2 linked regions of the Rhodopseudomonas palustris genome follow. The protein of the gene in region 1 binds, or shares a complex with, the protein of each later gene. Links are inferred from orthologs where the notes say so. Each region holds a gene or a part of one and is shown on either strand. Other genes may lie near its edges.

Region 1 (8,615 bases):
TCGATCCCGATGGCGCCGCCGCCGGACTTTGTCGATACCGGCTACGCGGCGCGGCTCGACCGCGCCACCGGGGCGGTGTGCATCACCGCACCGCCCGCCGGGGTGATGGCGGTCGGCGGCTATCGCTTCCTGGCGCTCGACCTGCAGGAATGGGCGAAGCGGCTCGGCCAGGGCGCGCTGCTGACGGCGCTGCCGGACCGGCTCAGCGGCTACCGGCTCGCGGGCCGCGCGCAGGACAATTCCAGAGCTCGCGAAGCACTTTCAGAACTCGGCCTAAACCCTTTGATGGTCGAAGCCTTCCGCGACGCACCGAAGCTCGATGAAAACCGCGCATCGACGTTGACGCCGCATTAACAGCGACCGCTTACGGTTTTCCGCCTCGACTGCGGGAGCCGTTCTTGGAATGTCGTACCACGCGCCTATCCTCGTCGTGACCGGCGACGACAGTTCGCTGACCCTTGCTGCGCTGACGGACGCCAAACTGTTTCCGGTGCTCACCGCGTCGTGCTCCGATGCGGCTGACGCGATCGGCCGGCTGCGACCGTCGGCCGTGGTCGTCGATGGTGGCGCGCCCGCCGGCGCGCTCGCGACCCTCGCCCGCCAGGTCGGGCTGCTGCAACCCTATGTACCGTTGATCGCGATCGGGGCGGATGGTCCTCTGCCCGACAATGCGATGCCGTTCAGCGCCGATCCGCGCGAATTGATCCATCTTGCGCCGCGGCTGCGCGCGGCACTGCGAGTACGGACGCTGCACGCCACCGCGATGCGGCGCCTGACCGATCCGGGCGGCCTCACCGAGCTGTCCGACAACGACCCGTTGCAGGACGCCACCGTGCTGCTGATCGGTCGCGGCGCGGCCTATCCGGCGCTGTCGGTCGCGCTCGGCGAACGCGTCGGGGTGGTCGGCGCATTGTCGATCGAGGCCGCCGCCAAGCATCTCAACGCCCGCGACCTCGACGGCATTGTGCTGGCCGAAGGTTTCAGCCCGCGCGTGGTCGATGCGTTTCTCACCGTATTGTCGGAGGATACCCGGTTTCGGCACCTGCCGATCGTAGTCGGCGTCGCGGCCCCGCAGCCGGAAGTCGAGCTGCCATACCTTGAATTCGTCGACGGCACCCCGGCGCAGATCGTCGGTGCCGCGCTGCCGCTGGTGCGCCAGCACGCCTTCGAAGCCCGCCTCACCCGCACCCTCGCCTCGCTCGACGCGGGCGGGCTGCTCGATCCCCGCACTGGCTTGCTGACCGAGACTGCATTCGAGCGCGATTTTGCGACCGCCGTGTATCAGGCCCAGACTCGCGGCGAAGGCCTGTCGGTCGCGCGCTTCGTCCTGCACCGCGCCGATCGCCGCGCGGTCCACGACGCCGCCCGGATTGTCAGCCGGCTGATGCGCAAGATGGATTTCGGCACGCTGCAGACCGACGGCACCCTGCTGGTGGTGTTCGCCGCGACCGACCTGCGCAACGCCCAGGCGATCGCACGCCGGCTCAGCAGCGTGATCAAGCAGACCGCGCACAGCGCCCGGCGCGAGGCACGGATCGATCCCGACGTCAGCGTCGCCACCCTGATGCCGGACGAATCCGCCCGCGCCATCCTGACCCGCGTCGTCCAGCAGGACCGCCGCCGCGCGGCGTCGTGAGAGCCGCAGGCTAGAGGTGGTCCGTTCTCAGTTGAATCTGGAGCGCACTTCGGCGTAGTCCCAACAAGCACAATCCTCATGGTGAGGAGGCGCGAAGCGCCGTCTCGAACCATGCGCCACAAGCCATGCGGCTTCTCATCCTTCGAGACGTCCGGCTTTGCCGGGCACCGCAGGATGAGGTCTCCCTGCCCTTGGGGAGGGCAAGCCTGGCATCAATCAATCGATGAAGCGCACTAATCAGATAACGCGCTCCCCGTCATTGCGAGCCGAAGGCGAAGCAATCCAGAGGCCCCATACACAGTTGGATCGCTTCGTCGGTTTCGCCGCCTCGCAATGACGTGGCGGCGAAAGATCACGCCGCCTTGCGGTTCTCGGCGAGGTCGGCGAGCTGCTTGAGGATATCGGTCGTGCCCATCAGCCGCTCTTCCGGCGTCTTCCAGACCTGGAAGAACACCACCTTCATGTCGGGCCGCACCTTGGCGGCTTCGCCGTGGCGCTTGATGAAGAACACCAGCTTGTCCGGCTGCGCGAAGGCGTTGTCGCGGAAGCTGATGACGACGCCCTTCGGACCGGCGTCGACCTTCTCGACATTGGCACGGCGGCAATACGCCTTGATCGCCGCCACCTTGAACAAATAGCGCACCTCGTCCGGCAGCGGACCGAAACGGTCGCGCAGCTCGGCTGCGAAGTTCTCGATCTCCTCGTCGGTGTCGAGATCGGCGAGCCGGCGATACAGCGACAGCCTCACCGCAAGATCGGCAACGAAGTCCTCCGGGATCAGCACCGGCATGCCGATGGTGATCTGCGGCGACCAGCGATCGGCGACCGGTTCGTCGACGATGCCGGCCTTGAGGTTGGTGATCGCCTCCTCCAGCATCTGCTGATACAGCTCGAAGCCGACTTCCTTGATGTGGCCGGACTGTTCTTCGCCGAGCAGATTGCCGGCGCCGCGGATGTCGAGGTCGTGCGATGCTAGCTGGAATCCGGCCCCGAGCGTCTCCAGCGATTGCAGCACTTTGAGCCGGCGCTCCGCCTGCGCGGTGATGTTGTGCTGCGGCAGCGTGAACAGCGCATAGGCGCGCAGCTTCGACCGGCCGACGCGGCCGCGGAGCTGATACAATTGCGCCAGGCCGAACATGTCGGCGCGATGCACGATCAGCGTATTGGCGTTCGGAATATCGAGACCGGATTCGACAATCGTGGTCGACAAGAGGATGTCGAACTTGCCGTCGTAGAACGCCGACATGATGTCCTCGATCACCGCCGGCGGCATCTGGCCGTGGGCGACTGCGACCTTCATCTCAGGCACGTGCTTGTCGAGGAAGTCCTTCACCTCAGCGAGATCGTCGATCCGCGGCACGACGTAGAACGCCTGGCCGCCGCGATAGCGCTCGCGCAGCAGCGCCTCGCGGATCATCAAGGGATCGTGCGGCGCCACGAAGGTACGCACCGCGAGCCGGTCGACCGGCGGCGACGCGATGATCGACAGATCGCGCACCCCGGTCATGGCGAGCTGCAGCGTGCGCGGGATCGGCGTCGCGCTCAGCGTCAGCACGTGCACCTCGGCGCGGAGCTGCTTCAGCTTCTCCTTGTGGGTGACGCCGAAATGCTGCTCCTCGTCGACGATGACGAGGCCGAGATCCTTGAACTTGATCGACTTGCCGAGCAGCGCGTGGGTGCCGACCACGATGTCGAGCGTGCCGTCGGCGATGCCCTTCTTGACCTGGGTCAGCTCCTTGGCGCTGACCAGCCGCGACGCCTGCCCGACATTGACCGGGAACCCGCGGAAGCGTTCGGTGAAGGTCTTGGCGTGCTGCCGCGCCAGCAGCGTGGTCGGGACCACGACCGCCACCTGCTTGCCGTCGAGCGCCACCGCGAAGGCGGCGCGCAGCGCCACTTCGGTCTTGCCGAAGCCGACGTCGCCGCAGACCAGGCGGTCCATCGGCGTGCCCTTCTCCAGATCGCCGAGCGCCGCGTTGATGGCGGCGAGCTGATCCTCGGTTTCATCGTAGGGGAAGCGCGCACAGAATTCGTCGTAGAGCTGCGGCTGGATCGGCAGCTTCGGCGCCTCGCGCAAATGCCGTTCGGCCGCGACCTTGATCAGTTCGCCGGCGATCTGACGGATGCGGTTCTTCAGCTTGGCCTTGCGCGCCTGCCAGCCCGAACCGCCGAGCTTGTCGAGTTCGACCGTGGTGCCGTCGGAGCCGTAGCGCGACAGCAGTTCAATGTTCTCGACCGGCAGAAACAGCTTGGTTTCGTTCGCATAGTGCAGCTCGACGCAGTCGTGCGGCGCGCCGCCGACCTGGAGCGTCTGCAGGCCGACGAAGCGGCCGATGCCGTGCTCGACATGCACGACGATATCGCCGGTCGACAGGCTGGTGACTTCGGAGATGAAGTTGTCGAGCTTCTTGCTGGCCTTGCGCTGGCGCACCAAACGGTCGCCGAGCACGTCCTGCTCGGTGATCACTGCAAAGGCGTCGGTCTCGAAGCCGGACTCCAGCCCGACCACCGCCAGCATGGTTTCGTTGCGCGGCGTCGCCTGCACGGTACGCCAGGAATTGACGCTGGTAAGCGCGACTAGCTTGTGGTCCTTCAGCATGCTCGCCATGCGGTCGCGCGAGCCTTCGCTCCACAGTGCGATCACGACCTTCTTGCGCACCGCCTGCAGCGCATAGACGTGCGCCACAAGCTGCTCGAACACGTTGACGTTGGCGTCCGCGCGCTCCGGCGCAAAGTTGCGGCCGGCCCGGGCGCCTGCGTCGATGACGTTGCTGGTGTCTTCCGGCAGCGCGAACGGCGTCAGCCGTGCCAGCGGCACGCCTTCCAGCCGCGCGGTCCATTCGCTGTCGGTGAGATAGAGTTGATCCGGCGGCAGCGGCTTGTAGATCGCGCCGGAGCCGGGCTGGTCCATCGCTTCGCGGCGGGCGTCGTAATAGTCGGCGATCTGCTTGAAGCGCTCGCGCGCGGCATCCTCGCTCTGCGGCTCGATCGCGACCGGCGTTGCCTTCAGGTAATCGAACAGCGTGTCCATCCGCTCCTGGAACAGCGGCAGCCAGTGCTCCATGCCGGGATGGCGGCGACCTTCGCTGACCGCGGCGTAGAGCTGATCGTCCGGGTGCGGCGCGCCGAAGGTGGCGACATAGCCCATCCGGAACCGGCGGATGGTTTCGGTGACGAGCTGGAATTCCGACACCGGCACCAGATCCAGGCCGCGCATGGTGTGCAGCGTGCGCTGGGTCTCGGCGTCGAAGGTGCGGATCGATTCGAGCTGGTCGCCGAAGAAGTCGAACCGCACCGGCTGGTCGAGGCCGGCAGGAAACAGGTCGAGGATGCCGCCGCGCACCGCATATTCGCCGGCTTCGCGCACCGTGGAGGCGCGGCTGTAGCCGTTGTGTTCGAGCCACGCGACGATCGAATCCATCGGCACGACGTTACCGGGGGCCACCGACAGCGCCTGCGCGGCGACAATCTCGCGCACCGGCACCCGCTGCACGGCGGCGTTGACCGTCGTCAGCACGATCAGCGGCTTGTCGCTGCCGGTCAGGCGCGACAGCTTCGCCAGGGTGGTGACACGCTGCGCCAGGATGCCGGCGTGCGGCGAAACGCGGTCATAAGGCTGGCAGTCCCAGGCCGGAAACTGCAGCACCTCGAGATCAGGCGCGAAGAACTCGAGGCTGCGCGCGAGTTGCTGCATCCGCGGGCCGTCGCGGCAGATCACCGTCAGGCTGACGGCGGGCGCCTTCGGCTTGGCCGCGACCGCGCGGGCCAGATCGGCGATGATCAGCCCTTCGGCGCCTTCGGCGACGTTGGCGAAGGTCAGCGCCTTGCCGGGCGTAAGCTGTTCCGCCGGCGACCTGCTCGGAGTCTTCATACGGCGCCGTCCTGATGGCCGTAGGTCTTGATCCGTTCGAACAGACCGCCCTTGAACTCGGCCGGCAGCGTGTCGCCGCCGGCGACCGCGGCGTAGAGATCGTGGTCGTTGACCTCGATCAGCCGCTCCAGCTCGTCGAGCTCCGCCTCCGACAGCGTGCCGATCTCGGCGTCGGCGAACTGGCCGAGAATCAGATCCATCTCGCGTGTGCCGCGATGCCAGCAGCGGAACAGCAGCCGCTTGCGGCGGTCGTCGAGCCCGCCGCTCGACCGTGTGGTGCCCGTCATGTCGAAATCCACCTCAACGCCAAAAGCCCGGACGTGCCGGGCGAGGCTGGTATAGCCGTCACAATCGCCGCTGTCAGCCCGCACGGACGCATTGCAATCGGCGGCAAATGCAGCCAACCCTGCGGACACCGCCCATCCCACCCGCCTTGGTTCGATGCGCCCTGCTCTGCTCAATCCGCTGTTCGCCCCGGTCACCAGCCTTTCCGGCGTCGGGCCGAAACAGGACAAGCTGTTCCGCTATCTGCTGGACCGCGACGACACCCCGCGGCTGGCCGATCTGCTGCTGCATCTGCCGACCAGCGTGATCGACCGGCGCGCCAGGCCGAAGATTCGCGACGCCGTGCCGGGCACGGTGGTGACGCTGGAGGTGACGGTCGATCGCCACCGCGCACCGCCGCCGGGCCGCTCCCGCGCGCCGTATCTGGTCTATGCCAGCGACGACACCGGCGACGTGGTGCTGACGTTCTTCCGCGCCAAGCCGGACTATGTGCAGAAGCTGCTGCCGGTCGGCGCCAAGCGCTACGTCTCCGGCACCGGCCAGCTCTACGACGGCACGCTGCAGATCGTGCATCCGGACCGCGTCGTCGACGAGGAAGCCTTCGCCAAGCTGCCGCAGATCGATCCGGTGTATCCGCTGACCGAGGGACTGGCGATCGGCTCGCTGCGCCGCGCGGTGGCGCAGGCGCTGACCAAGCTGCCGGCGCTGCCGGAATGGATCAGCCCCGAGGTGCTGCGGCGCTGCCGGTTTCCCTCGTTCGCCGAAGCGCTGAAGCACGTCCACATCCCGGACCAGCCGACCGACATTCTGCCGGACGGGCCGTATTGGTCGCGCCTGGCCTATGACGAACTGCTCGCCGGGCAACTCGCGCTGGCTTTGGTGCGGGCGCAGCTCCGCCGCCCGGCCGGCAGCCGCAACGCCGGCGACGGTCGGCTGCGTCACAAGATCATCGACGCGTTGCCTTATGCACTCACCGCCTCGCAGCAGCAGGCCGCGGCGGCGATCGCCGAGGATCTGCGCCAACCGGTGCGGATGCTGCGGCTGCTGCAGGGCGACGTCGGAAGCGGAAAGACCGTGGTGGCGCTGCTGGCCGCAGCGGCGGTCGCCGAGGCCGGCAAGCAGGCGGCACTGATGGCGCCGACCGAAATCCTCGCCCGTCAGCACATCAAAACCATCGCGCCGCTCGCCGAACGCGCCGGGATGCAGGTCGCGATCCTGACCGGCCGCGAGAAAGGCAAGGAACGCCGCGAGATCCTGGAGCGCCTCGCCGCCGGCGAGATCGATTTTCTGGTCGGCACCCACGCGCTGATCCAGGACGACGTGATCTACAAATCGCTGGCGCTAGCGGTGGTCGACGAGCAGCACCGTTTCGGCGTGCGCGAGCGTCTGGCGCTGACCAGCAAGGGCGCCGATGTCGACGTGCTGGTGCTCAGCGCAACGCCGATCCCGCGCACGCTGGTGCTGACTTACTTCGGCGACATGGACGTTTCGGAACTCCGCGAGAAGCCCGCCGGCCGCCAGCCGATCGACACCCGCACGCTGTCCGACACCCGGCTGCCCGAAGTCATCGACGGCATCGGCCGCGCCATCGCCGTCGGCAAACGCGTGTACTGGATCTGCCCGCTGGTGGAAGAATCCGAGACCGTCAAACTCACCGACGCCGAACAGCGTTTCGAGTCGTTGCGACAGCGCTTCGGCGACCACCAGGTCGGGCTGGTGCACGGCCGGATGCGCGGCAGCGACAAGGACCAGGTGATGGGCCAGTTCGCGCGCGGCGAGATCAGCGTCTTGGTCGCCACCACGGTGGTCGAGGTCGGTGTCGACGTGCCCGAAGCCACCATCATGGTGATCGAAAACGCCGAACGGTTCGGTCTGGCACAACTGCATCAGCTTCGCGGCCGGGTCGGCCGCGGCAGTGAGGCGTCGACGTGCTTGCTGCTGTATCGCGAGCCGCTCGGCGAACTCTCGGCGGCGCGCTTACGCGTGATCCGCGATACCACCGACGGTTTCCGGATCGCCGAGGAAGACCTCAAGCTGCGCGGCGAAGGCGACGTGCTCGGCACCCGCCAGAGCGGCCTGCCCGGCTACCGGATCGCACGCTCCGAAGTTCACGCCCAGCTCATCACCCAGGCGCGCGACGAAGCGCTGCGGATCCTGAAGGAGAATCCCAAGCTCGAAGGCCCGTCCGGCGAAGCGCTGCGCTGCCTGCTGTATCTGTACGAACGCGACGAGGCAATCCCGCTGCTGGGAGCTGGTTAGTTACCGAGCGTCATTCCGGGGCGCGAGCGCAGCTCGCGAGCCCGGAATCCCGAAGTTGGTGGAACGTAGTCGCACGCAGAACATCTCTAGATTCCGGGTTCGCTCACTGCGTGAGCGCCCCGGAATGACTAATGTGGAGATGAGTCTGACTAATCGACCTTGTCGGACGCCTTCTCGGGCGGCTTGAGCCGCCGACGCGAGAACGCCGATTCCGGCTCGTCCGGATCGCGGGCCTTCTTGGCGGCGAGTGCGGTCGCGGCCAGCGCCGCGATCTTCTTCTGCGGATCGGAGCCCGGCTGCACCACACCGGCAGACATGATCAGCGTCGCCGCCTCTTCCGCGCTCATGTCGACCGGGATCACCTTGCTCTTCGGCACGTAGAAGAAGAAGCCGGTGGTCGGGTTCGGCGCGCACGGCAGGAACACCGAAATGTGCTCGTCCTTGTTCGGGATCTTGCCGGCGACCTCCTGGTTGGGCGGCAGCGAGATCAGCACGATCGACCACATCCCGGGCGACGGGAATTCGACCAGTCCGACCTTGCGCAGGCTGTTGCCGCTGCCGGAG
Region 2 (5,322 bases), 150 kb from region 1 along the record:
CCATGTCGTCCGCGTATAAAATAGACCGGCGCGTGGCATTCCGGGCATTGTGAGGTCGGTCCCTTTAAGGCTCTGCGTGCGATCCTTGGGACCCAGCCATGCCAATCGGGCGGGCGAGAGCGCCGTTGTCCGCCTCTGAAGTCGCATTGACAATTTGTGGGATGGTTAAACCCGTTGCAGGCCATAAGCCCCTCGTCAAATCACTCCGCCGCCTCGTCCGTCTTCCGCTTCACCGCCTTCGTCGGCCCCTTCTTCTCCAGCACCGGCTTCAAGAACTTCCCGGTGTAGCTCCTCGGCGCTTTGACGATGTCCTCCGGCGGGCCCCAGGCGACGATTTCGCCGCCGCCGTCGCCGCCTTCGGGGCCGAGGTCGATGACCCAGTCGGCGGTCTTGATGACTTCGAGATTGTGCTCGATCACCACCACGGTGTTGCCCTGCGCCACCAGCTCGTGCAGCACTTCGAGCAGTTTGGCGACGTCGTGGAAGTGCAGGCCCGTCGTTGGCTCGTCGAGAATATACAGCGTGCGGCCGGTGGCGCGTTTGCTCAGTTCCTTGGCGAGCTTGACGCGCTGGGCTTCGCCGCCGGACAGCGTGGTGGCCTGCTGGCCGACATGGATGTAGTCGAGGCCGACGCGCTGCAGCGTCTTGAAGGTCTCGCGGACGCGCGGCACCGCCTTGAAGAATTCGGCGGCTTCCTCGACCGTCATGTCGAGCACGTCGGCGATCGACTTGCCCTTGAACAGCACGTCGAGCGTTTCGCGGTTGTAGCGTTTGCCCTTGCAGACGTCGCAGGTGACGTAGACGTCGGGCAGGAAGTGCATCTCGATCTTGATGACGCCGTCGCCCTGGCAGGCCTCGCAGCGGCCGCCCTTGACGTTGAACGAGAACCGGCCCGGCTCGTAGCCGCGCGCCTTGGATTCCGGCAGGCCGGCGAACCACTCGCGGATCGGCGTGAACGCGCCGGTGTAGGTCGCGGGGTTACTGCGCGGGGTGCGACCGATCGGCGACTGGTCGATGTCGATGATCTTGTCGATGTGCTCGAGGCCCTCGATCCGGTCATGCGGCGCCGGCGGTTCGCTGGCGTTGTTCAGCTTGCGCGCGATCGCCTTGTAGAAGGTGTCGATCAACAGCGTCGACTTGCCGCCGCCGGAGACACCCGTGACGCAGGTGAACAGGCCGAGCGGAATCTCGGCGGTGACGTTCTTCAGATTGTTGCCGCGGGCGCCCACCAGCTTGAGGGTGCGGCGATGGTTCGGCGGCCGGCGCTCGGGCACCGGCACCGACAATTCGCCGGTCAGATACTTGCCGGTCAGCGACTTCGGATTGCGCATGATCTCGGCGGGCGAGCCTTGGGCGATGATGTGGCCGCCATGGACGCCGGCGCCGGGGCCGATGTCGAGCACATGGTCGGCGAGCAGAATGGCGTCCTCGTCGTGCTCGACCACGATCACGGTGTTGCCGAGATCGCGCAGCCGCTTCAGGGTGTCGAGCAGCCGGGCGTTGTCGCGCTGGTGCAGGCCGATCGACGGCTCGTCGAGCACGTAGAGCACGCCGGTGAGGCCGCTGCCGATCTGCGAGGCGAGGCGGATGCGCTGACTTTCGCCGCCGCTCAATGTGCCGGATGAGCGCGACAGCGTCAGATAGTTGAGGCCGACGTCGAGCAGGAAGCTGAGCCGGTCGCGGATCTCCTTCAGGATACGGACGGCGATCTCGTTCTGTTGGGTGTTGAGCAGCTTCGGCACGGAGGCGAACCAGTCGCCGGCGGCCTTGACCGACAATTCAGAGACTTCGCCGATATGCTTGCCGCCGATCTTGACGCACAGCGCCTCCGGCTTGAGGCGATGGCCGTGGCAGGCGTCGCACGGTACGTCGGAGAAGTACTTGCCGAGCTCCTCGCGCGCCCACTCGCTCTCGGTCTCGCGGAAGCGGCGCTCGATATTGGTGACGACGCCCTCGAACGGCTTCTTGGTGTCGTAGGAGCGCACGCCGTCTTCGTAGGAGAACTTGATCTCGTCGTCGCCGGAGCCGTGCAGCAGGACGTTCTGCACCTTCTTCGGCAAGTCCTTCCACTTGGTGTCGAGCGTGAACTTGTAGTGCTTGGCCAGTGCGGTCAGCGTCTGCAGGTAGTACGGCGACGACGACTTCGCCCACGGCGCGATCGCGCCCTTGCGCAAGCTCAGTTCCTTGTCGGGCACCACGAGATCGGCGTCGATGTGCTGCTCGATGCCGAGGCCGCCGCATTCCGGGCAGGCGCCGTAGGGATTGTTGAACGAGAACAGCCGGGGCTCGATCTCCGGAATGGTGAAGCCGGAGACCGGGCAGGCGAACTTCTCCGAGAACAGGAGGCGCTCGGGGCCGGACTTGTCGTGGATTTTGGCGACTTTCTTGCCCGCGGCTTCACCCTTCGAGACGGCGCTTTGCGCCTCCTCAGGGTGAGGAGCTCCCTTCTTGGGCTTGCCGCGTTTGCCGTCCTCATCCTGAGGAGCGCCCGCAGGGCGCGTCTCGAAGGATGGCGGCGGGGGCGGCGCATCCGCGAACTCGATCACCGCCAGCCCCTCGGCCAGCTTCAGCGCGGTCTCGAAGCTCTCGGCGAGGCGCTGTCCGATGTCGGGACGCACCACGATCCGGTCGACCACGACGTCGATGTCGTGCGGGAACTTCTTGTCGAGCGTCGGTGCTTCGGCGAGCTCGTGGAACGCGCCGTCGATCTTGACGCGCTGGAAGCCCTTCTTCAGCCAGTCGGCGAGTTCTTTCCGGTACTCGCCCTTGCGGCCGCGCACCACCGGCGCCAGCAGATACAGGCGGGTGCCTTCGGGTAGCGCCAGCACCCGGTCGACCATCTGCGACACGGTCTGGCTCTCGATCGGCAGGCCGGTCGCCGGCGAGTAGGGCACGCCGACGCGCGCCCACAGCAGGCGCATGTAGTCGTAGATCTCGGTGACGGTGCCGACGGTCGAGCGCGGGTTCTTCGAGGTGGTCTTCTGTTCGATCGAGATCGCCGGCGACAGGCCGTCGATCTGGTCGACGTCCGGCTTCTGCATCATCTCGAGGAATTGCCGGGCATAGGCCGACAGCGACTCGACATAGCGGCGCTGGCCCTCGGCGTAGATGGTATCGAACGCCAGCGACGACTTGCCGGAGCCGGACAGGCCGGTGAACACCACCAGCTTGTCGCGTGGGATGGTGACGTCGACGTTCTTGAGATTGTGCTCGCGGGCGCCGCGAATGGTGATGGCGGTCCGGCTCGAGGCCGCGGGGGTCTGACGCTTGGCCTTGATCACTTCGTCCATACGGGTGTCCAGACGCGCGGCAGCGCGCCGGTTGGGGCGCGCGCCGGATCGACCGGGGCTGACGCCGGATGAGGCTGAGCTTGGAACATAGGAAGAACGACAGGCGATTGCCAGAGGCTCCGCGCGCCATCAACCGGATTGTTACGGCGGGGCCGGCTGCGGTCGTCGATCGGGCCCAAAACGCAGAAGGCCGGCACGAGGCCGGCCTTCGCAGCGTGGCTGAATTCAGCCGGCGCAGACTCAGTAGCGCGCCACGATCGGGCCGCCCCAGCGATAGTTGATCCGCGCGGTGACCACGTCGACGTCCTGCTTGATGTGGTCGACATTGGTGGTCGGAGCGAAGGTGAGGTCGCGACCGCCCATGAACAGGTGGTCGTATTCGACGGCGAACGACCAGTTCGGCGTGAAGCCGTATTCCAGGCCACCGCCGACCGCGGCGCCCCAGCGGGTTTCGCTGGCATCGTCGATGATCGTTCCAGCCAAGGTCCGGTAGGTGGTGTACTTGTCGCTGGTGACCGCCGCGCCGCCTTTCACGTAAAGCAGCGCGTTGTTCCAGGCATACCCGACGCGGGCGGTGAACAGACCGAACGCATCGACCTTGCTTTCGTTGGTCGTGTCCGTGAACCGCAGGCTTGCGTTCGAGCCCTTGAAATCGGCCCAGTTGCCCTGGGCTTCGACGCCGAACACCCAGGTTCCAACCTGCCAATTGTAGCCGATCTGACCGCCGACGGTCCCGCCGGACGCATCGTGGCAGCCCTCGCCGAACGCGGCGAACGGGGCAGCCGTGGTGCCAAGATAGTCCCAGCAATTGCGGCTGCTGCCCCAGCCGCCGTTCGCGCCGATGTAGAAGCCCGACCAGTCATACATCGCCGGAATGATCGGCGGCGCCTTGGTGTAGGGGCGGGCCGCGAGATCCGCCGCCATCGCCGGCGCGACACCCAACGCAATCAAACCGACAGTCCCCAGCAGAAATTTCTTCATCGCAATTCTCCGGTTGTCTGTGCTTCACCGGTTCTCGGTCGGCAGTGTCCCTCTGCTGAGCGAGAAGCGCGAGCGCCCTTTAATTCCACGCCCTGGACCATAACCCCGCTGCGAGCAAAGCGCCGTCTCCAAAATGCAACAGTCGCGAGTGAAATTCAGTTCCTAAAACCAGGGATAGATTGTCGGAAATTGCAACTTGTTCACAACGGGTTACCGTCGCGGCCTGGTGTTACTTCGGGCGGTGCGGACGCGGAAAAATGGGAGCCAGGCCGGCATGTCGACTTTGCGCTTCACTTCGGAACAAAAATAGAACAGACTGCGTGAATTCGCGCCGGTGGATAAATCCCATGAGGCGGGCGTTTTCGCTCGCGGACGTATGGGCGAGGCGCCGCCCACAGCGTATTCGCTTGGACCGGAACGGGCGTCGCGCCGAGTTTCGGCGTGAGCAGCGGCAGAGCGGGAGGCTGGCGATGGCCGGCCGGGTCGCGGGCGCCGCGCGGTCAGTATGATTTGAAGAGGAGACGTCGATGGCGGGTAGCGTGAACAAGGTGATCCTGGTCGGGAATCTCGGTGCCGATCCGGAGATCAAGCGGACCCAGGACGGGCGTCCGATCGCCAACTTGCGGATTGCGACCTCCGAGACCTGGCGCGACCGCGCGACCGGCGAGCGCAAGGAGAAGACCGAGTGGCATCGCGTGGTGATCTTCAACGAAGGGTTGTGCAAGGTCGCCGAGCAGTATCTGAAAAAGGGCGCGAAGGTTTACATTGAAGGCCAGTTGCAGACGCGCAAATGGACCGATCAGAGCGGCGCCGAGCGCTACAGCACCGAAGTCGTGCTGCAGAATTTCAACTCGACGCTGACCATGCTCGACGGCCGCAGTGGCGGCGGTGGTGGCGGCGGCTATGGCGATGACAATTCCGGCGGCGATTTCGGCTCCAGCGGTCCCTCGGGTGGTGGCGGCGGACGGCGGCCGATGCCGGCCAGCAGCGGCGGCGGCCGCAGCGACATGGACGACGATATTCCGTTCTGACGGCGCTCAGTTCGCACGCT

What was found.
Region 2: the proteins of mfd (region 1) and uvrA are in contact, whole or in part, in a crystal structure (PDB 4DFC), measured with the Escherichia coli proteins. The link is inferred for Rhodopseudomonas palustris from one-to-one orthologs.

What each region holds. Positions count from the first base shown.
Region 1 is NZ_CP041387.1:1,910,451-1,919,065, reverse strand. Bases 1,789-5,879 are described here. They hold mfd (transcription-repair coupling factor), read right to left. Parts: upstream 5,508-5,879; coding sequence 1,989-5,507; downstream 1,789-1,988. Other genes in these bases: FLL57_RS08675 (succinate dehydrogenase assembly factor 2), read right to left, coding at 5,504-5,794. Outside these bases: FLL57_RS08690 (class I adenylate-forming enzyme family protein), read left to right, coding at 1-354; FLL57_RS08685 (GGDEF domain-containing protein), read left to right, coding at 404-1,636; ATP-dependent DNA helicase RecG, read left to right, coding at 5,949-8,051; FLL57_RS08665 (DUF502 domain-containing protein), read right to left, coding at 8,201-8,615. UniProt on the Escherichia coli protein: Couples transcription and DNA repair by recognizing RNA polymerase (RNAP) stalled at DNA lesions. Mediates ATP-dependent release of RNAP and its truncated transcript from the DNA, and recruitment of nucleotide excision repair machinery to the damaged site.
Region 2 is NZ_CP041387.1:2,066,053-2,071,374, reverse strand. What follows is about bases 1-3,639. They hold uvrA (excinuclease ABC subunit UvrA), read right to left. Parts: upstream 3,291-3,639; coding sequence 201-3,290; downstream 1-200. Other genes in these bases: FLL57_RS09435 (outer membrane protein), read right to left, coding at 3,531-3,639. Outside these bases: more of FLL57_RS09435, read right to left, coding at 3,640-4,271; FLL57_RS09430 (single-stranded DNA-binding protein), read left to right, coding at 4,799-5,302. UniProt on the Escherichia coli protein: The UvrABC repair system catalyzes the recognition and processing of DNA lesions. UvrA is an ATPase and a DNA-binding protein. A damage recognition complex composed of 2 UvrA and 2 UvrB subunits scans DNA for abnormalities.